3 regions of the Streptomyces sp. BoleA5 genome follow, and region 1 is predicted to be linked to each of the others. Evidence: riboswitches for the same ligand, from Rfam matches in the RefSeq annotation. Region 1 holds a riboswitch; each other region holds the start of a gene.

Region 1 (9,901 bases):
GCTGACCCGCGCGGGCCTGACCGTTGCCACGGGCGGCGGACCGGGCGCCATGGAGGCGGCCAACCTCGGCGCCTACGCGGCGCCCTTCGACGACGCGATGCTCGCCGAGGCCCTTGAGACGGTGGCCAAGGTCCCCTCCTTCCGCCCTTCCATCACGGACTGGGCGCGCGCCGCCTTCGACGTCCGCGACCGCCGGCCCGGCGGCGGCGCCTCCATCGGAGTGCCGACGTGGTTCTACGGGCACGAGCCGCCGAACGCCTTCGCCGAGCACATCGCCAAGTACTTCGCCAACGCCACCCGCGAGGACGGGCTGCTGGCCCGCTGCACCGCCGGGGTCGTCTTCCTGCCGGGCGCCGCGGGGACCGTGCAGGAGGTCTTCGACAACACCACGCCGAACTACTACGAGTCCCACGGCACCCCGCGCCCCATGGTGCTGGTCGACCGCGACCACTGGACCCGGCGCCTCCCGGCCTGGCCCCTTCTCCAGGCTCTGGCCGAAGGCCGCTCCATGGAATCGCGCATCGCGCTCGTCGACTCCGTCGAGGAAGCCCCGGAGGCACTGGCGCGCCTGACGCGGGGTTAGGCCGCGCTGTGGCTGTCGCGCCGTCTCGCGCCCTTCGGGCGCACAGCGGCGGGACAGCCGAACAGCCCGCCCGTGCCCACCCATCGGCACCGCCGCCCTCCCTGAGGCCCCAGTACTCAACAGGGCCTACCCGCCCAGGACCACGACCTCTTCCGCGCTGAACGAAACGCCGACCGTGTCGCCCTCCGCGGGGGCGTCGCGCGGGGCGCAGCCCGCCTCCAGCCGCGGGCCCTCCTCGGGGCGGAGCAGCAGGGTGACCCGGTCGCCGCGGAAGGTGCGCGCGAGCACGTCGCAGCGCAACCCGTCGGAGGGGCGGACGAGCCGTACGCCGGCGGGCCGGACGAGCAACCTCCCGGGGCCCTGCGGCGAGCCCGCGGGGACGGGGACCTTGCCCCAGGCGGTGTCGGCGGCCTCGCCGGTGACGGTGGCGGCCACCACGTTGTCGAAGCCGAGGAAGCGCGCGACGAACTCGGAGGCGGGCCGCTGCCACACCTCCAGCGGGGTACCGGCCTGCTCGACACGGCCCTCGCGCATGACGACGACCCGGTCGGCCAGCGCGAAGGCCTCGCTCTGGTCGTGCGTGACGGCCAGCACCGTCGTGCCCAGCCGCCGGAAGAGCCCGCGCAGCTCGACCACCAGGCGCTCGCGCAGGCCCCGGTCGAGCTGACCCAGCGGCTCGTCGAGCATGAGCAGCCGCGGCCCCGGCGCCAGGGCCCGGGCCAGGGCGACCCGCTGCTGCTCACCGCCGGACAGGGACGCGACCGCGCGCCGCTGCGCGCCGGGCAGCCCGACGAGCTCCAGCAACTCCGCGACGGTGCGCTCGCGCTCGGCACGGGCGGCGCCGCGCATGCGCAGACCGAAGTCGACGTTCCCGGCGACGTCGCGCTGCGGGAAGAGCTGGTGGTCCTGGAACATCAGGCCCACACCGCGCCGGTGCGCGGGAACTCCCGTCTGGTCGCGGCCGGCCAGCAGCACGCGCCCGGAGTCCAGCCGCTGCAGCCCGGCGACGACCCGCAGCAGCGTGGACTTCCCGCTGCCGCTGGGCCCGAGCACGCAGACCGTCTCGTGCTCGGAGACCTCCATGCCCACGCCGTCCAGGGCGGTGTGGCCGCCGAAGCGCACCGTGGCGCCGTCCAGTCGCAGCAGGGTCATCAGAACTCCCCCGACCTGTCGATGCGGATACGTTCCAGGGCCAGCAGCGCACCCGCGCACACCAGCATCAGCACGGTGCTGAGCGCCATCGCCTGGCCGTGGTTGAGCTCCCCGGCCCGCCCGAGGAAGCGGGCGACCGCGACCGGGAGGGTGGGGTTGTCGGGGCGGGCGATGAAGACGGTGGCGCCGAACTCTCCCAGGGACACGGCGAAGGCGAAGCCCGCCGCCACGAGCAGCGCCCGCCGCACCAGCGGCAGGTCGACCTCGCGCCACACCCGCAGAGGGGAGGCGCCGAGCACCGCCGCCGCCTCGCGCAGCCGGTCGTCCACGGCGCGGAGCACGGGCAGCATGGTGCGCACCACGAAGGGCACCCCGACCAGCGCCTGGGCGAGCGGCACCAGGATCCACGAGGAGCGCAGGTCCAGCGGCGGCTCGTCGAGGGTGATGAGGAAGCCGAAGCCGATGGTCACCGCCGAGGTGCCGAGCGGCAGCATCAGCAGGGCGTCGAAGCCCCGCACGAGGCGCCCGGCGCGCCGGGTGAGGGCGGCCGCGGCCAGCCCGCCGACGACCAGCGCGATCACGGTGGCGGCGGCCGCGTACTGGAGCGAGTTCCAGACCGCGGCGACCGGCGCCACCAGGAAGGTCCCGCCGCTTCCGGCCGCCGAGCCCAGCGCCCGGTAGTAGCCGATGCCGTAGCCGTCGGGTCCGTGCAGCGAGCGCTCGGCCAGCACGCCCAGCGGCAGCAGGATCAGCAGCGCTGCGACGCCGAGCACGCCCGCCAGCAGCCCCCACTCGCCGGCGCCGCGCGGCCGCCGCGCGGTGCGGGCCGGGTCCACCAGCCGCAGCGCGCTCTCCCTGCGCCGTACCGTCCAGGCGTGCACGGCGAGGATCGCCGCGACGGCGGCGAACTGGACGGTCGTCAGCACGGCCGCCGTCGGGAGGTCCAGCAACTGCGCGGTCTCCCGGTAGATCTCCACCTCCAGGGTGGAGAAGGTGGGGCCGCCGAGGATCTGGATCACGCCGAAGGACGTGAAGGTGAAGAGGAAGACCATCAGCGCGGCCGCGGCGACCGCGGGGGCGAGGGCGGGCAGCGTCACCCTGCGCCAGGCCGCGAGCCGTCCCGCGCCCAGGACCCGCGCGGCCTCCTCCTGGCGGGGGTCGAGCTGCGCCCACAGCCCGCCCACGGTGCGTACGACCACGGCGTAGTTGAAGAAGACGTGCGCGAGGAGGATCGCCCAGACCGTGGTGTCCAGGCGCACCCCCCACAGTTCGTCGAGGAGCCCGCCACGCCCCAGCAGCGCGAGGAAGGCCGAGCCGACGACCACCGTCGGCAGCACGAAGGGCACGGTCACCACCGCGCGCAGCACCTGCTTGCCGGGGAAGTCGAAGCGCGCGAAGACGTACGCGCCGGGCAGCGCGATCGCCAGGGTGAGCGCGGTGGAGGCGGCCGCCTGCCAGCAGGTGAACCACAGCACGTGCAGGACGTCGGGCTCGCCCAGGACGTCCGCGAACCGGCCGAGCCGCCACCGCCCGCCCTCGCGGAGCCCGCGGGCGACGATGGCGGCGACCGGGTACCCGAAGAACAGCCCGAAGAAGGCGACCGGCACGGCCATCAGGCCGAGCCGTACGGCGAGCGGCCGGACGGCCACCGCCCGGGCGCGCCCGCCCCCGGCGGTCTTCGTTACTTCAGCACGAGCGAGGACCACGACTTGACCCACTGCTCCCGGTTCTCGGCGATCTTCTCCGGGGCGACGGTGGCCGGGTCGGCGACGACCGGCGCGTACTTGGTGAAGACCTCGGGCAGCTTCGCGTCGTCACGGACGGGGTTGACGAACATGTTGAGCGGCATGTCCTCCTGGAAGGCGCGGCTCAGCAGGAAGTCGACGAGCGCCTTGCCGCCCTCGGGGTTCTTCGCGCCCTTCAGCAGGCCGGCGAACTCCACCTGCCGGAAGCAGGTGCCGGTCGCGACACCGGTCGGCCCCTGTTCGGGCTGCGTCTTCAGCCCGAGCACCTCGGCGGGCGGGCTGGAGGCGTACGAGACGACCAGCGGCCTGTCGCCCTTGCCGCCACCGGCGCCGGAGAAGTTGTCGTAGTACGCCTGCTCCCAGCCGTCGACGACCTGGACGCCGTTCGCCTTGAGCTTCTTCCAGTACTCCTCCCAGCCCGCGTCGCCGTACTTCGCGGTGGTGGCGAGGAGGAAGGCGAGCCCCGGGGACGAGGTGGCGGCGTTCTCGGTGACCAGCAGGTCCCTGTACGCGGGCTTGACGAGGTCGTCGAGGCTCTCCGGCACCGGGAGGTTGTGCTCGGTGAAGTACTTCCGGTCGTAGTTGACGCAGACGTCGCCGAAGTCGATCGGGGTGACGCGGTGCTTCGCGGCGTCCGGCTGCAGCGCGGCGGGCACCTTGTCGAGGTCCTTGGCCTCGTACGGCTCGAACAGGTCGTTGTCGAGGGCCCGGGACAGCAGGGTGTTGTCGACGCCGAAGAAGACGTCGCCCTGCGGGTTGCCCTTGGACAGCACGGCCTGGTTGACGGCGGCGCCGGCGTCGCCGCCGCGCAGCACCTTGACGGTGTAGCCGGTCTGCTTCGTGAACGCCTTCAGCACGTCCTTCGACGCGGCGAAGGAGTCGTGGCTGACCAGGGTGACGGTCTTGGAGGGGGTGCCGCCCTTGGCGGCGTCCCCGCCGTCACTGCCGCATGCGGCGAGCGCGGTCGCGCCGATCGCGACGGCCAGTACGGTGCCGGCCGCACGCCGACGAGTGGTGCTCATGTGGTGACTCCCTACGCCGGTATGACCCGGATCAGGTCCGAGGGTCTGCGGCCGTGCCGCACTCTCAGCGCTTTCCGCGCTCCCCTGTCGGATGTTCTTTTGTGTGATGTGCGTGACGTCGCGGCGAACGGCCGCAAACGTCCGTCACCTTAGCAAGCGCTGGTCAGCGCTCGGAAGCCGCCAGCTGACCGCAGGCGCCGTCGATCTCCTGCCCCCGGGTGTCCCGGACGGTCACCGGGACGCCGTGCGCCTCCAGCGCCGCCACGAACGCCCGCTCGTCCTCGGGCCGCGAGGCCGTCCACTTCGAGCCGGGGGTCGGGTTGAGCGGGATCAGGTTGACGTGCACGCGGCGGCCCTTGAGCAGCCGGCCCAGCAGGTCGGCCCGCCATCCCTGGTCGTTGATGTCCCGGATCAGCGCGTACTCGATCGAGACCCGGCGCCCGGACACGTCCGCATAGTGCCACGCGGCGTCCAGCACCTCGCGCACCTTCCAGCGGGTGTTCACCGGCACCAGGGTGTCGCGCAGTTCGTCGTCGGGCGCGTGCAGCGACACCGCGAGCCGGCACTTGAAGCCCTCGTCGGCGAAGCGCAGCATCGCCGGGACCAGGCCCACCGTCGACACCGTGATGCCGCGCTGGGACAGCCCCAGCCCGTCCGGCTCCGGGTCGGTGAGCCGGCGGATGGCGCCGATGACGCGCTTGTAGTTCGCGAGCGGCTCGCCCATGCCCATGAACACGATGTTCGACAGCCGCGCCGGTCCGCCCGGGATCTCCCCGTCCCGCAGCGAGCGCATGCCCGCCACGATCTGGTGCACGATCTCCCCGGTCGACAGGTTCCGGTCCAGACCGGCCTGGCCGGTGGCGCAGAACGGGCAGTTCATGCCGCAGCCCGCCTGCGAGCTGATGCACATCGTCACGCGGTCCGGGTAGCGCATCAGCACCGACTCGACCAGCGTCCCGTCGAACAGCCGCCACAGCGTCTTGCGGGTGGTGTCGTTGTCGGTGCTGCTGTGCCTCACCACGGACATCAGGTCCGGCAGCAGCCCCTCGGCGAGCTTCCCCCGCGCCGCCGCCGGGATGTCCGTCCAGGCGGCGGGGTCATCGGCGTACCGCGCGAAGTAGTGCTGCGACAGCTGCTTGGCGCGGAACGGCTTCTCCCCCAGCTCCGCGACCGCCTCCCGGCGCTCCTCGGGCGAAAGATCGGCAAGGTGCCGCGGCGGCCTCTTGGCTCCGCGCGGCGCGACGAATGTGAGTTCTCCGGGTGCAGGCATGGTTCACCCAGTGTCGCAGATCAAATAAGCCCGCCCAGGTCAGATGGGTGAGGCTCCCGTCACTCTCAGGTGCCTTCCGTCAGCCCTGGCCGACCTTGCACGGCCCACAGACGGCCCAGACGGTCGCGGTCCACGCTGCGAGGGGGTCGGCTGCGAGCAGCGGAAACAGCTGGATCCTGGCGTCCACGCCATCGAGCTGCATGTGTCCGGGCGCCTGCCAGGAACGCTCGGGGCCGGCCGACACACCGGAAATCTCGTGACGAGGGCGACCGCCATGATCACGACGAGCGCGAGCTCCAGGCCGACCGCCGCGGTGTTGATCAGGCTGACGAGACGGGTCGAGGCCACGGCGAGCACGGCCTGGACCAAGAGCACCACGAGCGTGATGACGCGCGCCGTGTCCTCGCCCGGCCGCATGCCGGCGAGCGGATGAAGGCCTGGCTCGCGAGGGTGTTGTCGATGGCGACCACGGCGATCGCCAGGTAGCAGAACGTCAGCCAGCCGAGCCCACAGCCGGCCTTCGGGTCGGCGAGCCGCGAGGCCCACTGGTACGAGGAGCCGCTGAGGGCGATGCGCCCCGCGAGCTGCGCGACCATCAGGGCCACCAGGGACTGCCCGACCGCGACGAGGATCCACAGCCGGATGCCGACGGGGCCCGCGTTCTGCAGCACGTCGCCGTAGGTGGAGAAGATGCCGACGGCCACGGAGACGAACGCGAACGAGATCGCGAAGACCTGGAAGGAGCCCAGAGTGCGTTTCAGCTCCTGCCGGTATCCCCTTCTTCGACGGACTTCTCGTCGGCCGACTCGTCCGTGGAGGCTTCCGCCACCTCAGCCACCTCTTCGCCGCTCGAGGCCCGGCGGTCCGGGCCTCTTCCGTTTTCTACCCGTATGTCATGAGCGGTGTCCTGCCTGCACCTTGAGCCCGCGCACCACTCGCTCCCCGCGAACGTTGGCCAGCGGTGTACGGCTCACGGGGGGTCAGGGTCTGTCGAGGCGCGGGGCGTCGATCGGGTGAGTGCGGCCCGGTGGGAGGGAACGGGCTGCGCCACTGGGATGACCTTGGCGCCGGACGCCGGTGGGCGCGGGTACGGATCCCGTCCACAGGGGCCCCAGCCCTGCCGGAAGCCCTCCGGCTCGGTGCCGGCCAGAGATCGACGAGGAGTGTCTCCATGCGTCCTGCAGACAGGACCCCGCCGCCCTGCGGGCGGTCCCTTCGACGGTTCGGACGACTCGCGCGCACGGTGGTGCCGGCGGCCCTGATCGCCACCGCGATATCCGCGGGCTCCCTGACGACGGCTCAGGCCGTGGGCACGGACGGTACGAACACGCCCTCGGCATCGACGTCGGACTTCCCGTGGCCCGATCCGTACGACGACTACCCGTACCCCGACGGATACCTCGGCACCGACCCCGGACTCGGTAGCGGTCCCGGGCTCGGTAGCGGTCCGGGGCTCGGCCTCGGCCCGCTGCTCGGTTCCGGGCCTCTCCTCGGTTCGGGCCCCCTCCTCGGTTCCGGCCCGCTCCTCGACCCCGGTCGCGGACCTCTCCTGGGCCCCGGTACCAGCCCCATCGTCGAGACCGGTGCCGGTCCCGTCCTCGACCCCGCCGCTCCGCTCCTCGGCCCCGGCCGCGGGCCCTTCGTGGCCCCCTTCCCCGGCCCCGGCAGGCTCTCGGGGTGCGACATCGACTCGGCGGGCGTGGCCAATGCGAGCAACCGCGACTACTCCGTCGCCGTGGTCCGCGGCCGGACGTTCGTGGGGCAGCGCGACACCACCCCGGTGGGCGGCGGCACGTACACCTGGCAGGACCTCAGCGGGCTCCCCGGATACCCCGTCACCGGGGTGTGCGGCGCGAGCGTGAGCGCCTCCTCGACGGCGGAGCTGTCGGTGAAGGTCGTCACCTTCCGCGGCGACATGGCGGAGAACCGCTGCAACACCGCCGGCGCCCTGCCGGTCTGCGGTGTCTGGAACCCGCTGCAGGGGCCCCTCCAGCCGCCGCCCCCGATCGCCATCCCCTGACCCGCCCGTCGACGGCCCGTCGCAGCGGCCGCCCGCCGGATGGCGGGCACCGGACTGGCCGGTCGTACGAGGGACCGTCGTCCCGGAACGGGTACCGCCTGTGCGGCGGACGGCGGGAACCGGCCGCTCACCCGGGCAACCGGGAGGCGGCCCAGCCCGACCATGGGTAGGAACAACGTCGATGTGGCCCGAACCGGGCGGGAATTCCCTCCGGTCCGGCTCGGGCCCGACGTCGACGAGGAGTCTCCCCATGAGTCCTGCGGACAGGACCGCTCCGTCCTCCTGGCGGCTGTCGCGGTGGTACGGACGGCTCACCGGCACGGTCGTGCCCGTGGCCCTCGCCGTCACCGCGCTCTCGGCCGCCGCCCTCGTCCCGGCGCGGGCCGCCGGCAGGGATCATCGGCCGGCGGCGGATCCGGCCGCCGTCCGTGAGTGGAACGCCATCGCCACGGACGTCATCGGCACCAACCTCGGCGCGACCCGTCCCTCCGGACAGGCGGTCGTCTGGCACGGGTTCGTCTCGGTCGCCGTCTACAACGCCGTGGTCGGCATCGAGGGGCGCTGGGCGCCCTACAAGTGGCACGCCCGCGGACCCGCCGGCGCGTCGCCTGAAGCGGCGGCCGTGACCGCCGCGCACGACGTCCTGCTCTCCGACTTCCCCGCCTCCCGGGCGCTGCTCGACGCGGCGTACACGGGCTCCCTGGCGAGGATCCCCGACGGCGACGCCGAACGGCAGGGCGTGGCCTTCGGAGCGCGCGCCGCCGAGCACGTCAGCCGGCTGCGGGAAGGGGACGGCCGGTTCGCGACCGTGGACTTCACCCTTCCGCCGGCTCCCGGCGTCTGGCGGCCCACCCCGCCGGGGAACCTGCCCTTCATCGACACCTGGCTCGCCCGGCTGCGCCCGCTGCTGCTCGCCTCCCCCTCCCGATTCCGTCCCGGCCCGCCGCCCGCCCTGGCCTCCGCCCGCTACGCCCGGGACGTGAACGAGGTGCGGACCATGGGCGCGTTGACGGGTTCGCTCCGCACCGCGCGGCAGACCGAGACCGCCCTGTTCTTCGGGGGCAACCTGGCCGTCCAGCTCCAGGCCGCCTACCGCGACCACAGCGCCCGCCACGGTCTCGACATCGCCGACACGGCACGGCTGTTCGCCGCGGCGAACGCCACGGCGACCGACGCCGTCATCACGGCGTGGGACGCCAAGCTCCACTACGGTTCCTAGCGGCCGATCACCGCCGTCCGGCTCTCCGGCGCCGACGGCAACCCGGCGACCGAGCCGGATCCGCAGTGGCAGCCGCTGCTCGTGACACCACCGCACCCCGACCACATCAGCGGGCACGCCGCGGTCGCCGGCGCGGTGGCCCAGACCCTGGCGGGACTCTTCGGCACGACCCGCCTCGATCTCACCTTCGCCTCCGACGCCACAGGCACCACACGCCACTACGACGACGCCGTTCGGTTCAACCAGGACATGATCGACGCGCGCGTCTGGGCCGGCATCCACACCCGCACGGCGGACACCGAGGGCTGCCTCGCGGGGGCCCGCGTCGCCCGCTGGGCCCTCGCCCACCACTTCGGTCCCCTCCACCCGGCGCACCCCCGCTCCTCCCCGCCGCTTCCGCGAACGTGCCCGAAGACGGGGGCGAGTTGACACTCCCCCAGCACAGTCGGCGACCTGACGGACCATCGCACGCGGGTCCTCAGGACGTGCCGCCGGACCTCAGGAGGCCGGCTCCGCTTCCGGACGGCAGACCCCGCACGACGTGACGTCCGGCATGCCGAGGGCCACCTCGAACTCCTGCCGGTTCAGCCGTCCGCCCCCGGGAACCCGGCAGTCGTCGCGATGGAGGACACCCCGGCCCGAGCCGCCGCCCGGATCGGGCACGCTCTGCAGCCGCCAGGCGCGGGCGGGAGTGCGGGCGCCGCCAACCCCCCTGGCCCGCTGCGGAGCGCCGCCTCCGGCCTCCGCAGCCCCCGCCGCGACGGGAGCGGAACCGGACTCCGCCTCCTGGATCTTGGCGTCGACTGCGGCGATCTGCATCTGCAGATAGAGGCGTATCACCCGCAGGCGCTGCGGATCCGGAGGAAGCTCGTACACATGTTCGAGTGTAA
Region 2 (9,901 bases), on a different contig from region 1:
TGGAGCGCAGATGACCGGCGAAGACGTTGTGCACCCGCTCGGGCATGAACTTCTGCTGGTCCAGGAACCGTCGTGCCGCGTTGGCGATGGAGACCATGTCGTCGCCGACCTTGAAGATGACCACGCCGTGCACCTTCAGCGGGATGCCCTGCTGGGTGACGCAGTCCACGTTCAGCTCGGCCTCGTTGAGGTCGAGCGAGAGCCTGCGCACCGCCTGCACGCCGGGCAGGACCAGGGTCCCCCGTCCCGTGACGATGCGGAACCCCATCCCCTCCCCCACACCGTCCGTGCGGTGCTTGGAGCCGGAGATGACCAGTGCCTCGTTGGGCTCGGCGACCCGCCACATCAGTTTGAACAGGCCGACCAGAATGATGACCGCGACGAGCGCCCCGCCCGCCGCAACGCCGATCAGCATCGGCATACGCCCCCTTACGAATGGCCCCGATCGGGGCCGCGTACGGGAGTGTCCGCCTGTGGATGACGGTCCGGTAGGTCCTGACGGATCCTTGTCGTTTTCTTGACGTGGAGCGGACCGCTCCGCTCAGCCGTACGCCGGCGCCACGTACACGGTGCGCGGCGGCAGGTGCTCCACGACCACCACGACCGTGCCCTTCTCGATGCGCTCGCCGGCCGTCGCCGGGTACGCCAGGAACGCCTCGGCACCGCCCCGGACGTGCACGATCACCTCGCCGACCAGCCCTGGCCCGACCGTTCCGGTCACCCGGCCCTGCAGTCCGACCACGTTCCCCTCCCGGCTCACTTGGCGCGGCGCCGGTGACCCCGACCGGTGCCCGCGGGAACAGTGTCGCCGCTGCCGCGGTCCGCCGACACCACCAGGACGGCCAGCGCGGTCGTGAGCGGCACCGCCACCACCAGCCCGATGCTGCCCACCAGGGTCCGCACGATCTCCTCGGCGACCAGTTCGCTGCCCGCCACCGCCAGCACCCCGCGCTCCGCGATGGAGAAGAGCAGCAGCAGCGGCAGCGCCGCGCCCGCGTAGGCGAGCACCAGGGTGTTGACGACCGAGGCGATGTGGTCCCGTCCGATCCGCATGGCCGCCGAGTACAGCCGCCGCCGACTCGTCCCCGGGTCCGCCTCCCGCAGCTCCCACACCGCCGAGGTCTGGGTGACCGTCACGTCGTCGAGTACGCCCAGCGAACCGATGATGATGCCCGCCAGCAGCAGGCCGCGGATCTCGATGCCCGGGTAGAGGGAGTGGATCAGCCCGGTCTCGTCGGATGTGTTGCCGCTCAGCAGCGCCCAGTCGATGAAGACCGAGCCCAGGACGCCGATCAGCAGCAGCGAGCACAGGGTGCCCAGCACCGCGACCGAGGTACGGGCGTTGAGGCCGTGGCACATGTAGAGCGCGATCAGCATGATGGCGCTGCCGCCGATCACCGCCACCAGCAGCGGATTGCTGCCGTGCAGGATCGCCGGGAGGATGAACAGCGTCAGCACCGCGAAGCTGATGACCAGCGCGATCAGCGCCAGCACCCCGCGCAGCCGCCCGACCACGACCACCACCGCGGCGAAGATCCCGGCCAGCAGCCACAGGGGGAAGGCCCGGTCGACGTCGGTCACCGAGTACTGCAGTTCGCGCGGCGCCTGCGGCGCGTACGCCAGCAGCACCTTCTGGCCCTTCGTGTAGTGCCGGGTCTGGGTCGGCTGCACGATCTCGGTGAAGGTGCGGCCCGCGTCCTTGCCCGACGCGACCTCGATGGTCGCGCGCTCGCAGATCGCCGGACCCGACGGCGCCGACGTCGGGCCGGGGGAGGGCGCGGCTCCGGTGCCCGGTTCGGCGTTGACGTCCGAGCACTTGACCTCCTCGACCTTCACCACCCGCCCGGACTGCGTCTGCTGGTCGAAGCCGACGCCGCTGCGCTCGTGCTTCGGCACGCCGCCCGGCCACAGCACCACCAGGCCGGCCACCACGGCGGCGACGAAGGGGATCAGGACGGCGGCGATGACCTTGCGCAGGTGCCGGGAGACCGGCGGCACCGGGCCGTGCCCGTGCCCGTGTCCGTGACCATGGGCTTGCGAGTGCGGGTGAGTGGAGTCCACGGCCCGATCATCGCAACACCCTCTGGTGTGCGTCAGCGAGGACCCGCTAGCGTTGAGGCACCTTTGCAAACGCGGGAGCTCGGAGCACCGGGCTGAGAGGGCGCTGACCGGCCGAAGGGCCACCAGCTGCGCCGACCGCTGAACCTGTTACCGGGTAATGCCGGCGTAGGGAGTGGGTCTCATGACCATGCAGGATGCACACGCGCGCGAAATCGGCTGGCACAAGGGCTACGTGACCGGGTCCCGCCCGGACATCGAGGTCCCCGTCCGCCGGGTGCACCTGACCAACGGCCGGGACGTGACGCTGTACGACACGTCCGGCCCGTACACCGACCCGAACGTGACCACCGACGTCCGCCGCGGTCTCGCGCCGCTGCGCGAGAACTGGATCGTCGCCCGCGGCGACACCGATGAGTACCCCGGCCGCCCCGTCCGCCCCGAGGACGACGGCCTCAAACACACCGCACCGCGCGGCGGCCTGCGCAACCTGGACGCCGTCTTCCCGGGACGCCCCCGCCTCCCCCGGCGCGGCCGGCCCGGACAGCCGGTGACCCAACTGGCGTACGCGCGGCGGGGGGAGACCACCCCGGAGATGGAGTACGTCGCGATCCGCGAGAACGTCTCCCCCGAGGTCGTCCGCGAGGAGATCGCGGCGGGACGCGCCGTCCTGCCGGCGAACGTCAACCACCCGGAGACCGAGCCGATGATCATCGGCAAGCGGTTCCTGGTGAAGGTCAACGCCAACATCGGCAACTCGGCGGTCACCTCCTCCATCGAGGAGGAGGTCGACAAGATGACCTGGGCCACCCGCTGGGGCGCCGACACGGTCATGGACCTGTCCACCGGCCGCAACATCCACACCACACGCGAGTGGGTGCTGCGCAACTCCCCCGTCCCCATCGGCACCGTCCCCCTCTACCAGGCCCTCGAGAAGGTCGACGGCAAGGCCGAGGAGCTGACCTGGGAGATCTACAAGGACACCGTCATCGAGCAGGCCGAACAGGGCGTCGACTACATGACGGTGCACGCCGGCGTGCTGCTGCGGTACGTCCCGCTGACCGCGCGCCGCAAGACCGGCATCGTCTCGCGCGGCGGGTCGATCATGGCCGCCTGGTGCCTCGCGCACCACAAGGAGAGCTTCCTCTACGAGAACTTCGAGGAGCTCTGCGAGATCCTCGCCGCCTACGACGTCACCTACTCCCTGGGCGACGGCCTGCGTCCCGGCTCCATCGCGGACGCCAACGACGAGGCCCAGTTCGCGGAGCTGCGCACGCTCGGCGAACTCAACACCGTCGCCAAGCGGCACGGCGTGCAGACCATGATCGAGGGTCCGGGACACGTCCCCATGCACAAGATCAAGGAGAACGTCGACCTCCAGCAGGAGATCTGCGAGGAGGCGCCGTTCTACACCCTCGGCCCCCTCACCACCGACATCGCGCCCTCCTACGACCACATCACCTCCGGCATCGGTGCCGCGATGATCGCCTGGTGGGGCACGGCCATGCTCTGCTACGTCACCCCCAAGGAGCACCTGGGTCTGCCCGACCGCGACGACGTCAAGACCGGCGTCATCACCTACAAGATCGCCGCCCATGCCGCCGACCTGGCCAAGGGCCACCCCGGCGCCCAGGAATGGGACGACGCGCTCTCCGACGCACGCTTCGAGTTCCGCTGGGAGGACCAGTTCAACCTGGCCCTCGACCCCGACACGGCACGGGCGTTCCACGACGAGACGCTCCCGGCGGAGCCGGCCAAGACCGCGCACTTCTGCTCCATGTGCGGGCCGAAATTCTGTTCGATGAAGATCTCTCAGGACATCCGCCGCCGGCACGGCGGCACACCCGAGGAGATCGAGGCCGGCATGGCGGAGAAGTCCCGCGAGTTCGCGGCCTCGGGCAACCGCGTCTACCTCCCGATCGCCGACTGACCCGTGATCCCGCGGCGGCCCGCCGCGGTATCCGCTACGCGGGCCGTGGCGCGGGCGGAGTCGATCAGCTGCCAGAACCGGTCGGTGTCCATGCCCGCACTGTGGCACCGGGGTACGACAACGCCCCGGGTCCGCCGGGTCCGCCGGGTCCGCCGGGTCAGTCCGGTCTGTGGTCGGGGCCGCCGAAGTCGGGGCTGGAGAAGTCCGGGCTGGTGAAGTCGGGGCTGGTGAAGCGGTCCCCTGGTTCGGGGGAGGACTCGTGGCCGGGGCTGGAGAAGTCGGGGCGGGAGTAACCGAGCCGCGGCATGCGGGGGTTGCCGCCGGTGGTCGCGGAAGGGGCTGCCGGTGCGGTGGGGGCCGCGCCGGCGGCCTTGGCGAGGGCGTCGTCGAGGAAGGGCTGCAGTCCCCGTTCCACCAGGGCCCGGCGCCACAGCTCGCGGGCGAGGGCGACGTCGCGGGGCTCGCCGCCGGGCGGATCGTGGAGGGCGGTCGAGCCGTTGCGCAGCGCGGTGAGCAGCAGTCCGACCATGCCGATGACGATGCCGCAGACGGCGACGGCCGCGAAGAGCCAGCCGGCCTGCCGCAGCGGCTGGGCGATCGCCGGTTCGGGGTGCCCGAAGCGCAGGGCGTACCCGAGCACGAGGAAGATGACGGCGGCCGTGCCCGCCAGGATCGGTGTGAGCACGGCGACGACGGCGAACAGCCCGGCCCCCGAGCCGTCCGCGGCGACCGGGGCCGCCGCGGCCGCGTAGCCGAGGCCCGGCACGGTCGCGGTGCGTGCCTCCCGGCGCTGTTCCGCGAAGGCCTCGCGGACCTTGACGAACTGCTCGTACTCGGGCGCGGCGCAGGCCGAGATGGGCTCGGCCGCGTTGAGCGCCAGGGTGCGCAACTGCTCGGCGTTGAGGCGGTTCCGCGCTTCGGCCAGGGCGGCCCGCGTGCCCTCCGAGTGCAGAGCCGTGTCGAGGGCGCGCTCGAATTCCGGGCGGTCCTCGGTCAGCAGGTGTGGAGCGCTGTTCATGTGCATCCCCCGATGCTCCGTCTCCGGTTCCTCCCGGGGTTCACGAAGGACGAAGGTCCGGTCCGGCTGGGCGGAAGCGGAGGAGAAGCTGCCTACGGATATCCCGATGGTAGAGCGCGGAGGTGACGCGGTGACAGAGTGTTTCCGGAAAATGGGGGTTTCGGGGTCTACAACGGCAGCTGTGCGACCAGGAGTTTGCCGTCCATCGTCACCCCGCCGTCCATGGCCACCGCCAGGTCCTCCGCGTACACGTGCGGTCCCACGACGACCGCGGAGCGGTCCGGCTGCTCGGTGCCGGGTTCCGCGCCGGGCTCGCCGAGCAGGTACGGGATGGGGCTGTGACCGTGCACGACGCGGTGGCCGCCGTAGGTGTCCAGCAGTTCGCGGGCGGCCTGCGGCCCGGACTCGCCGCGGAAGGCGAAGCGCCGGGTGAACTTGCGGAACAGCTCCCAGCACTCGTCGGCGTCGCCGCGCTGCAGGATGCCGGTGACGGCGTCGTTCATCGCGTCGATGGTGGTGCCGTACTCCAGGTACGCGGTGGTGTCGGAGTGCAGCAGCAGATGGCCGTCGGTGAGGGCGGCCGCGTCCAGCCGGGACATCCAGGCGACGTGGTGGTCCTGCAGCCGCTCCATGTCGCTGGTCTGGCCGCCGTTGAGGCGCCAGGCGGCGAGGAAGGAGGCGGTGCCCGCGGCGGAGTTCACCGGGGTGTCGCCGAAGCGGTGGGCGCCGAGCAGCAGCAGTTCGTGGTTGCCCATGAGGGCCCTGGCGTAGCCGCCGGCCGCGGCGGCCTCCGCGGACAGCTGCATGACGAGCTCGATCACGCCGATGCCGTCGGGGCCGCGGTCGGTGAAGTCGCCGAGGAACCACAGGCGGGCGTTGCCCGCCGCCCAGTGGCCCTCGGAGTCGATCAGCCCGGTCGCGTACAGGGCCTCGTGTAGCCGGTCCACGTAGCCGTGGATGTCGCCGACGACGTAGAGCGGGCCGAGCGCCTGGGTGTCGGCCGCGGTGACCACCGGGAGGTCGCGCTGTGTGGGCGTGTACTCCGGTGGCATCATCTGCTCGTCGATCATCGTCTGTTCGTGCTCGGCCGGATGCCCGGGCGGAGCCCCGACGGCGTCGGCGGGGTGCACCGACGGCGTCATGGGCGCGCCGTGCGCCACCGCCTCCGCGAGGTCCTGGGACCAGCCGTACGAGGTACCGGGCATGGGTCCCTGACCTACCCCCTGAGTCATCGACCCCTCCACCGTCGCGCCACCATCCGCCCATCATAGGAATCACGATGTCGTGGCGTGACACACCTGCTGATAGCGATTTCATCCCGCGCGGACAAATCCGCCCGGGGCGGGCTCTTCTCGCCTAGGAAGCGCCCGTTCCTATGTTCCCGCGGGCCCACGGGGCGGGCTGACGGTGGTGCGCGGCGGGCGCCGCTGGGAGGACGTGCGCACGATCAGGTCGGTCGGCATGACCTGCTGCACCGGGCGGCCGGCGTCCACCCCCTCGATGGCGTCGATGAGCAACTGGACGACCGCGGTGCCGATCCGGCCCGGTTTGAGGGAGAGCGTGGTGATCGGCGGCTCGGTCGTCGCGTAGACCATGCTCTCGCTGCAGCAGACCAGCAGGAGGTCCTCGGGTACGCGCAGCCCGTAGCGGCGGGCGGCGGCGAGCAGGTCGGTGCCGTTGGGGTCGAAGAGGCCGTAGACCGCGTCGGGGCGGTCGGGCCGGGCGAGCAGGCGGTCCGCGGCGACGGCGCCGGCGCACGGGTCGTGGGCGGGGTAGGCCTCGACGACGGGCTCCTGGCCGATCTGCTCGCACCAGCGCAGGTAGGCGGAGGTGGACAGCCGGGTGTAGGTGTCGGTGCTGGTGCCGGTGAGCAGTCCGATCCTGCGGGCCCCGGCCTCGGCGAGGTGCTCCAGGATGCCGAGCACGGCGGCCTCGTGGTCGTTGTCGACCCAGGCCCGGACGGGCAGACTGCCGGTCGGGCGGCCGTCGCTGACCACGGGGATGCCCTGCCGCACCAGCTCGGTCACCATCGGGTCGTGATCGGAGGGGTCGATCACGACCGTGCCGTCCAGCGCGACGTTGCTCCACACGTCGTGCCGGGAGGAGGCCGGCAGGATGACCAGGGCGTATCCGCGGGCGAGCGCGGCGGAGGTGGCGGCCCGGGCCATCTCGGCGAAGTAGGCGAACTCGGTGAAGGTGAAGGGCTCTTCCCCGTACGTCGTCACGGTCAGGCCGATCAGCCCCGACCTGCCGGTGCGCAGCGTGCGGGCGGCGGCGGAGGGACGGTACCCCAGCCGGTCGGCGACCTCACGGACGTGACGGCGGGTGGCGTCGGGCAGTCGGCCCTTGCCGTTGAGCGCGTCGGAGACGGTGGTGATCGAGACTCCGGCCGCGGCGGCCACGTCCCTGATGCCGGCCCGCTCCAGCCGGCGTCCGACGGGCCGGCTCGCCTGGTGCTTCCCTGCTGCTGTCATGGCGTGGTGATAGTAGGGGTCGGGTCGTCCTTTCGCGGGGTGCCGGAGAAGCCGTTGACAGATACGTTTCCCCGCCCGCGGCGCCGGGCGCGGCCGGGAAAGCCCAGGTGGTGGCGGGTGTCTACCACGGGTTACCGGCCCGTTACCGGGTGCCGCCCGCCCCGCGCCGCGCGGAGCGCGCGGCCATCAACTCACCCCTACGAGGGATGCGCGCCACCGCGCGCGCCACCGGCGCGCAGTGCGTCGCACCACCTGCCCTGTTCCCCGTGAGCCCCTGCCGCGAGCCCGTGTGCCGCAAGCCCTCCCCCGGCCGGGCGGGCGCTCGTATGGTGTGGGGCATGAGCCCCAAACTGCGCCGCGAACTGGACGGCATCCCCACGTACAAGCCGGGCAGACCCCCGGCCGTGGAAGAGGGAGTGACGGCTTACAAGCTGTCCTCCAACGAGAACCCCTACGCGCCGCTGCCCGGTGTCCTGGAGGCGGCCACCGCCGCCGCGGAGAACTTCAACCGCTACCCGGACATGGCGTGCACGGCGCTCCACGCAGAGCTGGCGCACCGCTTCGGCGTGCCGGAGGAGCACATCGCGACGGGCACCGGTTCGGTGGGCGTCGCGCAGCAGTTGCTGCAGTCGACCGCGGGCCCGGGTGACGAGGTCGTCTACGCCTGGCGGTCTTTCGAGGCCTATCCGATCATCACGCAGATCACCGGCGCGGCCTCGGTACGCGTGCCGCTCGACGCGGGCGAGACGCACGACCTTGACGCGATGGCCGCGGCGATCACGGACCGGACGCGGCTGATCTTCGTCTGCAACCCCAACAACCCCACCGGCACGGTGGTGCGCCGGGACGCGCTGGAGCGTTTCCTGGACCGCGTCCCGCCGGACGTGCTGGTCGTGCTGGACGAGGCGTACCGGGAGTTCATCCGCGACGCCGAGGTCCCGGACGGCGTCGAGGTCTACCGTGACCGTCCCAACGTGGCGGTGCTGCGCACCTTCTCCAAGGCGTACGGGCTCGCCGGGCTGCGCGTGGGGTTCGCGATCGCGCACGAGCCGGTCGCCGCGGCGCTGCGCAAGACGGCCGTCCCCTTCGGGGTGAGCCAGCTCGCCCAGGACGCGGCGGTGGCCTCGCTGCGCGCGGAGGCCGCGCTGCTGGAGCGGGTCGACGCGCTGGTCACCGAGCGCACCCGGGTGTACGACCGGCTGACCGCGCAGGGCTGGACGGTGCCGGAGACGCACGCCAACTTCGTGTGGCTGCGGCTGGGGGAGCGCACGACCGACTTCGCCGCGGCCTGCGAGCGGGCCGGCGTCACGGTCCGCCCGTTCGCGGGGGAGGGCGTGCGGATCACGGTCGGCGAGCAGGCCGCCAACGACGTACTGATCCGTACGGCGGAGGCCTTCCGCAAGGAGCTGTGACCGTTCGCACGCAGCGTCCCGGGTGCCACGGGGCGTCGTAGCACGCCCCCTTTCGCCCCCTTCCACCCCCCGGTGTGAGGGGGCGAAAGTGTGTGCGGCATACTGAGCTTGTGAATGCGTTCACTTTCACAAGCTCGCCAAGTTAGGAGGCGTGACGTGGACCTGGCACTGGACTCCGTCGCCGTCGCGCGGTGGCAATTCGGCATCACGACCGTCTACCACTACCTCTTCGTTCCCCTCACGATCTCCCTGGCCGCCCTGACCGCCGGTCTGCAGACGGCCTGGGTGCGCACGGGCAAGGAGAAGTACCTCCGGGCGACCAAGTTCTGGGGCAAGCTCTTCCTGATCAACATCGCCATGGGCGTGGCCACCGGACTGGTCCAGGAGTTCCAGTTCGGCATGAACTGGTCGGACTACTCGCGCTTCGTCGGCGACGTGTTCGGCGCCCCGCTCGCCTTCGAGTCGCTCATCGCCTTCTTCTTCGAGTCCACCTTCATCGGGCTGTGGATCTTCGGCTGGGACAAGCTCCCGCAGAAGCTCCACCTGGCCTGCATCTGGCTGGTCTCGCTGGGCACGATCCTCTCCGCGTACTTCATCCTCGCCGCCAACTCCTGGATGCAGCACCCGGTCGGCTACCGCTACAACAAGGTCACCGGCCGCGCGGAGCTCACCGACTTCTGGGCGGTGCTCAGCCAGAACACCACCCTCGTGGTGGTCTTCCACACGCTGACGGCGGCCTTCCTGACCGGCGCCGCCTTCATGATCGGCATCTCGGCCTACCACCTGGCCCGGCGCAAGCACGTCGCCGTCATGCGGACCTCGCTGCGCCTCGCCCTGGTCACCGCCGTCGTCGCCGGCCTGCTCACCGCGATCAGCGGCGACCGGCTGGGCAAGGTCATGTACGAGCAGCAGCCGATGAAGATGGCCGCCGCCGAGGCCCTGTGGGACGGCGAGTCCCCGGCCCCCTTCTCGATCTTCGCCTACGGAGACGTCGACAAGGGCCACAACA
Region 3 (9,901 bases), on a different contig from region 1:
GCGACCGGCTGACCGTGCTCACCCGCGAGGTACGCGAGGAATTCCTCGCCTTCGCCCCGGGCGGACCGCAGACCGCGGAGAACATGGCCGCTTCACGCCCGCTCAACCAGGATCTGCTCGGCCGCGGGGTTCGGATGCGCACGATCTACCTCGACAGCGTCCGCACCCACCGGCCCACCGTCGAACACGCCACCTCGCTGGCCCGGCTGGGCGGCCGGATCCGTACCACTCCGTCCCTGCCGACCCGGATGATCATCATGGACCGGCTGACGGCCATGATCCCGGTCAGCAGCGACGACACCGCGGCGGGCGCCGTCCTGCTGACCGGTCAGGGCACGCTCACCGCACTGTGCGCGCTCTTCGAGACCACCTGGGAGTCCGCGCAGCCGCTCGGCGAGATCGTCTCCACCGACCCGAACGGGCTCAACGGCCAGCAGGCGACCGCCCTGCGGCTCCTGGCCGAGGGCCACACCGACGAGGCGATCGCCAAACGGCTCGGGGTGTCGCACCGCACGGCCCGCCGGATCGCCTCCGAACTGATGGAGCGCCTCGACGCACGCAGCCGCTTCGAGGCCGGTGTGCGCGCCGTGCAGCGGGGCTGGCTGCCGGACCGGTGCTGAACACCGCCCCAGAGACGGGGCACCATTGACGCTTCGGGTCCGCTTGGTCGGCCGAGTACCGGGGACGTGGCCGCCGGCGTCACACCTCCGGAAGCGCGGCCACCCATGGCGCCGGCCCTTCTCGAGGCGCCGGGACGGGGCCGTGGACGAAGGCGCGCGCAGCCGAGAGCTCGTCGCGAGCCGCGGCTTCGACCGCCTCCAGGTAGGCATAGGCGTCCTCCCCGACCGGCACGCGCACGGGCGCCGACGGGGCCGCGACGAGCCGCAGCACATGGGCGGCGAACGTCTCCGGGCGGCCGATCGACGGATCGTCCAGCATGGCCCGCAAACCCGCCCGCACCTCCGCCGTGCTCACCAGGTATTCGGGGATACGGTCGGCGGCCTCGGTCACCGCGGTGCTGTAGTGGGTGGCGAACTGGCCGGGCTCCACCGCGTGCACCCTGATCCCGAAGGGTGCGACCTCCGCGGCGAGCGCCTGGGTCATACCCTCCAGTGCGTACTTGCCCGTCACGTACGCGGACAGGCCGGGCAGCCCCATCCGGCCGACGAGCGAGGAGACGTTGACGATGTGGCCCGAGCCCTGACGGCGCATCAGCGGCAGGACGAGGCGGCTCAGGCGCCACGGGGCGACCGTCAGGACCTCGAGCTGGGCGCGCAGTTCCTCGTCGGACACCTCCTCGACCGCGCCGAACAGTCCCGACCCCGCGTTGTTCACCAGCACGTCCACTCCACCGAAGTGATCGACCGCGTACGTCACCGCGGCCTCGCACTGCCCGGCGTCACACACGTCGAGCGCCATCGCCGTCACCCGGTCCGGATACCGTGTCACCAGATCCCGCAAGGCCGCCGGCTTGCGGGCCGTGGCGATCACCAGATCCCCGGACTCCGCCACCGCGCCCACCAGCGCCCGCCCCAGTCCCGACGAACACCCCGTCACAAGCCATCGCCGCGTCATGCGTCCCCCCGTATCGCTCGCCGGCGGCACACCGTGCCGCCCGTAGGCGATCATGGCATCCGGACCGAACCACCAGCAGAGGCGTGCGGGGGCAGGACCGGAGCGCGCGCAGGCTCTCCGGCGCGCGTTCCGCGACCAGCACGAAGTCCCGGCCGGCATGGCGCGGCGTCCGCCCCCGTGCAGGCCCCGGTGGCGCACTCGGCACGGTGGGATCGGCGGTAAGAGGCACCTCACCTTTCACAACCCGCCACCGGGCTGGAAGGCGACCCGCGGCGCGCGAGAGCTCGGGGGTCGGCTCGGCTTCGGTGGACTGCTCCCCGCCCGCCGGAGCCCGGAGCGGGTGCCCCACGCAGCACACTTTCGCACACACGTTCGACCCGTCGAGGTGGTCGGAGCGCCCGCGGCCGCGGCCGGAGTCAGCACCGGGCGGTTCATCCGCGGCGCCGCGATCGACCCCGCCCTGGCCCGACCGAACGCCTTCCTGGCGGTCGCCGTGGCCGCGGCAAGAGCGCTTCGCCGCCACGTGGACCGAGTTCGGCCCCGAGGTCGCCCAGACCGACCGGCACGGCCTTGGTGCGGAGCCCGGGCCGCTGACACACCGCCCGGCCAGTACGCCCGGGGGAACGCCGCTTGCACCCTCCCCGCTCGGCGGCTCCGTCGCCGGGCTTGCTCCGACCCGCTCCCGCCCCGGGTGCAGGTGGGCCCACCCCTGCGCCGGCGCGGACGGTGGCCTGGCGGGTGCCCGCGCCGAAAGGTGCCTGATCACCGCCCCGGAGCAGCATCCCTCGCGGGGAACGGCCCCGTCTTGCAGGCTGACGGTACGCGCGGGACCAGGGCCGGCTGCATGAGCCTCGGCCTGATCGTCAACCCGATCGGCCTCCAGCCCGCGACCCCAGGGGAACGGCACGGGATTCCACCAGGTCCACGCGCGAGCGACGGAGCCCGACTAAGGCACCGGAGGTAGTGCTATGAACCCGAAGACGTGGAGACACCCCCGTCGGAGATCGCGCGCGGCGTGGAGCGGCGAGACGACCTCACCGTCGTGCTCCTCGAAAAGGGTCCGGCCGCGCTCCCCCGCCCGGCAAGGCGCACTGTCGATGTCCTCGGTTTCTTCGACGGGCGCGGCATCGGCCCGGTGCTCCACACCAGGGCCTGCCGGGGAGGCGCCGCCGGCGAACAGGGTCGGCGCCCACGCCCGCTCCTGGTGGAGGCTCTGGCCAGGCACGACGCTGTGGCGGTCGCCGAAGTCACCTTGCGCGCCGGGGAGCAGCCGGCAGTACTGAGGTCACCGCGCGCCATGCTCGTGCCATGGCTGCCGGTGTGTCCGTGCACCGGACCACGTCTCCCCGGCCGTCCTGGGTGATCAAGCGGGTGTTCGAAGCTCGTCAGGCGAGGGTCTTCGCCCGGCTCGGGGCGGGCGGTCGGCTCCAGGCGTCGGCGTAGGCGCGGGCCGCGGCACCGGGGTCCTCCGCGGCGCAGATGCCGGACACGACGGCCGCCCCCGCCGCGCCGGCTTCCCGCAGTCGTGGCACATCGCCCGGGTTCTGGACCAGCGGTGAGTGGGCCCGTACGCGACCGAGCGCCCGCGCGGCGAAGGCGGTGTGATCGGCGGAAGTCGGGGGCATGCGGACTCGCTCCTTGGGGGACGGACGGGGGACGATGGTTCAGGGCCGCGAACGGTGGCGCAGGCGCAGTGGGGTGTACACGCCGAGGGCCACGAGGAACGCCACGTAGTACGAGAGATCCGCGCCGTGCAGGGCCTCGGCCACCGGGCCGACGTACAGGCTGGTGTCCATGAACGGCACAGCGGCGGCGAAGGCGGCCACGAACGCAACGACGGCGTACCAGCCGGGCTGCGGTCGGCCGGTCTCGGCGGCGAGGTCGATCGGTGCGCCCGCTCGTGCCCGTGCCCGGGCCAGCCAGTCGACGATGACGATCGCGACGAAGCCGGGAATCCAGTAGCCGACGAAGAGCAGCACGTTCTGGAAGCGGGCGGTGGTGTCGGCGGCGTGCATCCACAGGACCAGGGGGAAGCCGAGCACCGCGGCGAAGGCGGCCGCGGCGGGGCGGGGAACGCGCACGCCGACGGTCTGCAGGGCCAGGGATCCGCTGTAGTCGTTCATGGCGTTGCTGCACAGGGCCGCCAGGGCGACGGCGAGCAGCCCGAACGCCCCGAGCGGCCCGCCACCGAGCAGCTCGGCCACGCCTGCGGCAGTCTGGTCGGTGAGGACCGACGCGCCCCAGAGCCCGAGTGCCTGGACGCCCACGAAGGACACCACCAACCCCGCCAGCGTGTACCAGAACATGCGCGGGGCAGAGGTCGTCCGCGGCAGGTAGCGGCTGAAGTCACTGGCGTACGGAGCCCACGACAGGGCCAGACTCAGCGCGATGGTGCTGGTCAGGACGAACGCCCCACCCCGGTCGGCGCCATGGGCGGAGCCGTTGGCCGCGGGGTGCACACCGTCGAGCAGCTTCCAGGCGATCAGCACGAAGGCGGCGGCGAGAACGAAGGTCATGACGATCTGCAGCCGGTGAACGGCCTCGTAGCCCAGGACGCCGAGAGCACCCTGGGCGACCATCATGACCAGGACTCCGAGCCAGAACGGCCAGCCGCACAGCCGCGCCAGCGCGTCCCCGCCGAACAGCCCGATCAGCGCGTCCCAGGCGACCGAGGACAGCCACTGCAGGATGCCGGGCAGCGCGACGGCCCGGCCGAAAGCGAGCCGGGCCAGCGGCAGCTGCCCCGCGCCGGTCCGGCTGCCCCAGGTGCCCAGGTAGGCGGTGGGTATCGCGCCGACCACGGTGCCGAGCGCCACGGCCGTGAGCGCGGTGGCGAAGTCCAGTCCGAGGACTATCCCGATGGTGCCGGTGAACACCCCGGTCATCGTGAGATTGGGGGCGAACCACACGGTGAACAGGCGTCCCGGGCCGCCGTAACGGTTGCTCTCGGGGACCGGTTGTATGCCGTGTGCCTCGATCCGGAGATCGCCGGCGGCCGCCGGCATCCGGCCGTCGAAGACGGTCTGCCGGCCGTCGGTGGGCAGACCGCTGGAAACATGCGCCAATGGCATGGAAGACATCCCTCCGCCAGTACGAACTGGTTCAGGTTCGACGGGTGTGATCTCAGCCCCGGTGGGGCACCCCGTGTCCGGTACGGGGGACAGAGTAACCCGACGGCGAAGCCCGGCGCGTCGACGGGATGAGACCCGTGCGGGTGGGACGGCCCACCTCTCGGCCGCTGAGGCTCACGCCCGGGATGTGTGCATAGCAAGGCGGGGATCGTCCTCGTAGTGGGCTACTCGGACGATTCGACAACGCAGCGTGGGGGCACCTCCCAGCGTCAGCTGGGGGAGCTCATTTGACGACAAGGCCTAGGTGTCCCGGCTGCGTTCGCGCCACTGGCGTCTCCTGTCCGCCGGGGCCGCGCCTCCAGCGGTAGCCCTCCGGTACGCGGCCCGTTTCGTCAATTCACGCCCGCACAGGATTCCCCACAGCAGGAGACCCAGCGCATCGAGGAAACGACTTATCTTGTCTTCCTCGGAGGTCACGAACACCAACTGCGCCACGATGAGCAACAGATACCAGGCCGGATGATTCTGCCATTTCGGCTTGTCCGTCACGCCTACCCCTCACAAAGCCGCACGCTCAGCACTGTCTTGAAACTGGTCAGGGGTTCGCCCGCACGACGTCCTTCGTGAGAGGTCCGGTGCCCGCGGGCCGTGGCTGAGGCGCCGCCGGCTCCGTCACCGCGGACGCCTCCGTGCCGACGGCGCCGGGTGCCGCAGCCTGCGGCACCCAGCGCAATGACCGCAGCCGCCACGGCCGCCCACTTCGTGCTACGCACGGCATCCCTTCCCAGCTCAGGGACTGTTTGCCCCCTTGATCAAGCGAGGAGTACGCCAGGCGGTTGGTGGCGGCGGTGATCAGCCCTCTGCTCCCGACTCTCCTGCCGGGGCCGGGCCGGCGCCCTGGGCGAGGTCGCGCAGGGCGCGCATCACCGTGTCCGCCTCTTCCCCGCGCAATTCCCGACCAGGTCCCCCGATCGCGGCACCCCGGGCGGCGAGGTCGCGCAGGACCCGCAGCGCGGTGTCCGCCTCCCCGGACTGCGACTGCCGACCGGACCCCGCCGCCCGGAGGCCGCTCCCCATGGCAACGGAGATCGCTTCCCGAGCCGGGAGGAAGGCCGTCGGGGCCGAGTACGCGGCCAGGTCGTCAACGCGGACCAGGCGCAGCTCGCCGGGTTCGATCCCGGAGCCGGACAGCACCACTTCGGTGTTCTCGACGCGGCCCCGGGCGACCCAGTGCGGGTTGCTGCCGTTCCGCCATAGTTCGAACGTCGCGGGTTTCCCGTCTGCGGTGATGGTGACGGGTTCGGGTACCGGACGGCCGGCCGGAAGTCCCTCGTCGTGGTGGCAGTAGACCTCCAAAGCGTCCTCCAGCACCTCGCCGGCCTCAGCGTTGCCGGAGGATGCGCTGAAAACCCTGACGTGCTCGGCCTGGGAGTCATAGGACGCAGAGCCGAACCACAGGAACACGTGCATGTCGCCCGTGACATGGTTGTGGCCGCTACCCATGAACTGCCGTGATTCCGGCCAGTCGGCATCAACCGCGACGACCCTGAAGCGGTTCGCCGCAACAGGAGTGCCTTGATCGTTCATGGATGGGATCGATCTCCTCGTGCTCGTTCGTGATCAGGCATCGTGCCATGCACGGGTCCGGGGCCGGCGGGGCGGACCCGGGCTGATCCGTGCACTGTCACTCGTGCGGGAACGGTCTCATCAGGCTCTGACAGCGGAGCGCCGCCGAGTTGCCCGCAAGATACCGGCTCGTTGACGGCATGACCGCTTTGTCGGGCTGCGCGGGCGCGGCTCAGTCGCGCCGTACGGAGATCAGGCGCACGGCCACGGCCGGCACCACCCCCGCCGCGAGGAGGTACAGGCCAAGACGGTCCTCGGTAACTGCCGGCGACCACACCCGCCAGGCCGACGGCGTGGTGAAGTCGGCTGCGGGGAAGTCCCGGTAGATCCTGGGGGGAGCGCTGGTCCGGCCGGGCACCCACAGCAGGGCGCCGATTGCGGCGCAGGTCGCGGAGGTCGCATACGGGGCCGAGGTGGAGCGCGGAGCCGGTCTCTTCACGGGTTGTCTCTCGTCTTCGACGTCGTTGCGCGGATTGTCGCTGTTCGCGCCCGGTTCGCGTTCATGCCCGGGCCGCCCTGGCTTCGGGAGCAACGCGGGTTTCGGTTCGACCCCCGTTGCCCGGGGCCCGGCCTGCACATCTCGCCCTCTGCAACGCGCTTCAGACGCCCAGTAGCGCGGCGAGCAACAGAGCCGCCGTCGCGGAGAAGAGCCGCGGCTTCCTCCAGCCCGGCCCGGAAGCCTGGCGGTCCGATTCCCAGGCGACCACCATTCCGCCGCCCAGGCCCAGCACGCTCCGCAGCAGGAAAACGGGGGTGTGCACGGGGATCCTCCGGTGACTTCGAACGGGCCCGCAGGCTACCCCTCGCATCGGTCGCGCGACACTCCGGGGTCGCGGTCTGGAAGGGGGCACCGGGCCGGGCCTGACCGGGTAGGCGCATGCACCGGCGTGGCCCTGCCGGCCGGTCGGCGCCCCCCTGCCGAAAGAGGCTGGTGGCCGGCCACGCTCCGCGTTCGCCTGGCCCATCCCGCCGGCAGGAGCCGTGGGGAGGCCGCGGTTCAGGCGTGGAACTCGCTGAGGTCGATCGTGTGGACGCGCAGCGGGAAACCGTACTCCGGGTGCGTGATCTCGCGCTGCGGCGCCATGCCGAGCTTGCGCATGACGTTCTCCGAGGCGTTGTCGCCGATCCGGGCGATGCCGATCAGGCGATCCAGGCCGCGGTCCTGGAGCGCGAACTCCATCGCGGCGTGAGCGGCCTCCGAGGCGTAGCCCTGGCCCCAGAACTGCGGACCGAGCCGCCAGCAGACGGACACCTGCGGCATCACCTCCGGAAGGAACTCCGGCAGCGTCAGACCGGTGAAACCGGCCAGTTCGCCCGAGGCCAGCATCTCCACGGCGAAGAGGCCGAAGCCCTCCTCGTCCCACTCCTCCTCCCACCGCTCGATGGCTTCCGCCGTGTGTTCCAGGTCACGCACGGAGCCGTCGCCGACCCAGCGCATCACCTGCGGGTCGCCGTTGATCTCGGCCATGGGTACAAGGTCGTCGTCGTGCCAGCGGCGCAGGAGGAGACGGGGAGTCTGGATCTCGGTCATGGGCTCATCCTGGCGAAGGAGACGCCGCAACGGTAATCGGGGATGGGCAAGGCGGTCTTCACTCCCGGGAACCAGCCCACCCCACGACACCGTGGCCCGGCGCGCCGCACAACCCGCCCGGCCCCTGGGCCACCACCAGATGACGCCGGCAGGTCCGGTCTGCCCCTACGGGCCGGGAGGCCCAGGCGGACCCGGCGGACCCGGCGGACCGGTCGAATATCCGATCATGTTCGGACCGCGAGGAGAGCGCCAACGACCGCGCACCCCTCCGGCCCTCGGCGGCGGGCCCCCACCGCGGCGGGGGCACCGGTGACGTTTGCGTGCCGCGACACCTGACGCCCCCTGCCGGGCACCCTGTCGGGCGAACGCGCCCGGGAAGGTCACAGGGCGGCGCGCTGAGCAGCCTGGTAGGCGTCCCACAGCGGCTGCACGACCGTGCAATCCCGGGCGGCGCCGTCCCGGCACGTAGGGCATTCGGTGGCGTGGTCCAGCCATGTGCGGTACGCCGCCTGGACCGCCTGGTTCGCCTGCGTCACACGGGCCCGGACCACTGCGCCGGGACCCGAGCCGGTCTCCAGCCAGCGCTCCGTGTACCCGGACTCCCCCATGGCCAAAGACTCCTCAACCTCACCGGATCCCGCATCCGGCTCGCCCCGACAGCAGACCCCTAATGTATCGATGTGTGGCGTGCCGCATCTCGAACTGGCGCATCATCTGGACAACTCCAGCGTCTTGGGCTTGTGACTGGCTGGATCCTTGCGGTACGCACCACCCCGCGGTGGGAGGAACGGCCGCGCGTCACTTCCCGACAGGGCCACCGCCGCCCGGCGCGGGAGCGGGGGCCCGCAGCCCGCGCAGCACATTGCCCTCCGTCGTCAGATAGCCGGATCCGTAGTCGAAGCGGCGCGCCTCGGCGAACAGCAGGTAGTAGTACTTGGCGTTCTCGCTGAACCAGTACGCCGGGGTGCGGTCCCCCGTCTTCATCGGGGACGCCGTCACATCGCGGACGACCGTGTAGCCGTTGGCGACCCTGCAGTACCGCTCCTGGCGGTCGAACACCTCGCGGGCGCGCTCTCGGTACAGCTCCTTGCCGGTGACGAGCCACAGGGACAGGCAGGCGTCGACGTACTCGGGGCGCAGGGGACAAGAGGGGACCTCCGCGCGCAGGCTGCGGTAGTCGAGGAGGTCCGGTGGCAGGCGGAAGGCGTCGAGCACGGCCGTCCAGCTGTCGTGGTAGCTCTCGCCTTCGGCGACGCGCCCGCTGCGGGCCAGCAGTCCGGCGTAGAAGGCGGTCAGTTCGGACTGGACCTGGCCTGTGGCGCGACCGGTGCTCATCTCGGCCTGGCGGAACCACAGCCGCCCCGTGCTCCGGTCGGCGAGGTATCTGAGGATCCCGGCGGTGAGGGTGGTGTACCAGGTGCGCAGTTCCTCGTCGCCGTACAGCTTCCAGCCGTACCAGAGGTACTCGAAGAAGGAGTCGGCCGGCGGATCGAGGGTCGCGGTGGTCCCGGTCCACACGCCGGTCTCGACGTCGAGGGTGGTGCCCAGCAGGCCCAGCCGCGAGCGGCGTTCGCAGGCGGCGCGTAGGGCCTTCTTGGCCACGTCGTAGTAGGTGCGGTCGCCGGTGAGCCGCGACAGCTCACCGAACTCGGTGATGCAGCTGCCGATCTCGGCGAGGTGGTTGTCGCGGCCGCTCACCGCACCCGTGGAGAGGTTGACGAACCGGTAGGGGGCGCCCGTGGGCGATGCGAGGAAGGCGGGCATCAGCCGGTCCGCGAGGTCCCGGGCCAGGTCGAGCAGCGCGTGGTCCCCGGTCGCGAGGTGCCCCGACAGGAGCCCCCCGACCAACCGGATGATCACCTCGAAGACCTGGACGGAGACGTCCTGATCGAGGACGAGCTCGTTCTTCACCCATCGGACGGCCGCGTCCAGCTCCTCGTCCAGCTCCATCAGGTACAGCGTGTCGAGCGCCTCGACGATCGTCAGACCGAACGTGTGGCCCTGGGCGAAGAAGTCCGCGCCGCGGCCACTGAGCGGCCGCAGCTCGTCCCGTCCCCAGGCCAGCCGCCGATAGGCGTCCCAGGCGCGACGGAACGCC

What was found. A riboswitch is a leader RNA that binds a small molecule or an ion and turns the genes downstream of it on or off. The one in region 1 is predicted to bind thiamine pyrophosphate.
Region 2: it holds a riboswitch for thiamine pyrophosphate, as region 1 does, so the genes downstream of both, thiC (phosphomethylpyrimidine synthase ThiC) here and B085_RS0127015 (thiamine ABC transporter substrate-binding protein) in region 1, are expected to answer to the same signal.
Region 3: it holds a riboswitch for thiamine pyrophosphate, as region 1 does, so the genes downstream of both, B085_RS0115390 (purine-cytosine permease family protein) here and B085_RS0127015 (thiamine ABC transporter substrate-binding protein) in region 1, are expected to answer to the same signal.

What each region holds. Positions count from the first base shown of each region.
Region 1 is NZ_KB892115.1:48,549-58,449, reverse strand. It holds gene B085_RS0127030 (LOG family protein) at 1-583, shown strand, start outside; gene B085_RS0127025 (ABC transporter ATP-binding protein) at 710-1,735, opposite strand; gene B085_RS0127020 (ABC transporter permease) at 1,735-3,348, opposite strand; gene B085_RS0127015 (thiamine ABC transporter substrate-binding protein) at 3,417-4,502, opposite strand; TPP riboswitch at 4,494-4,598, opposite strand; gene rlmN (23S rRNA (adenine(2503)-C(2))-methyltransferase RlmN) at 4,666-5,772, opposite strand; gene B085_RS43900 (hypothetical protein) at 6,093-6,476, opposite strand; gene B085_RS45905 (hypothetical protein) at 6,944-7,792, shown strand; gene B085_RS43890 (hypothetical protein) at 8,043-9,011, shown strand; gene B085_RS51040 (hypothetical protein) at 9,093-9,440, shown strand; gene B085_RS0126985 (DUF6233 domain-containing protein) at 9,510-9,887, opposite strand.
Region 2 is NZ_KB892093.1:50,557-60,457, forward strand. It holds gene B085_RS0108690 (flotillin family protein) at 1-421, opposite strand, end outside; gene B085_RS0108695 (hypothetical protein) at 542-742, opposite strand; gene B085_RS41780 (YibE/F family protein) at 757-2,061, opposite strand; TPP riboswitch at 2,123-2,250, shown strand; gene thiC (phosphomethylpyrimidine synthase ThiC) at 2,243-3,988, shown strand; gene B085_RS0108715 (hypothetical protein) at 4,146-5,012, opposite strand; gene B085_RS0108720 (metallophosphoesterase) at 5,174-6,211, opposite strand; gene B085_RS0108725 (LacI family DNA-binding transcriptional regulator) at 6,380-7,480, opposite strand; gene hisC (histidinol-phosphate transaminase) at 7,819-8,892, shown strand; gene B085_RS0108735 (cytochrome ubiquinol oxidase subunit I) at 9,049-9,901, shown strand, end outside.
Region 3 is NZ_KB892100.1:70,130-80,030, forward strand. It holds gene B085_RS0115370 (helix-turn-helix transcriptional regulator) at 1-620, shown strand, start outside; gene B085_RS0115375 (SDR family oxidoreductase) at 700-1,575, opposite strand; gene B085_RS51915 (Ku protein) at 2,558-2,938, shown strand; gene B085_RS50050 (hypothetical protein) at 2,961-3,200, opposite strand; gene B085_RS0115390 (purine-cytosine permease family protein) at 3,240-4,646, opposite strand; TPP riboswitch at 4,638-4,730, opposite strand; gene B085_RS0115395 (hypothetical protein) at 4,947-5,195, opposite strand; gene B085_RS0115400 (hypothetical protein) at 5,499-6,233, opposite strand; gene B085_RS0115405 (hypothetical protein) at 6,445-6,711, opposite strand; gene B085_RS49310 (hypothetical protein) at 6,872-7,033, opposite strand; gene B085_RS0115415 (GNAT family N-acetyltransferase) at 7,270-7,803, opposite strand; gene B085_RS0115420 (hypothetical protein) at 8,184-8,411, opposite strand; gene B085_RS0115425 (glycoside hydrolase family 47 protein) at 8,602-9,901, opposite strand, start outside.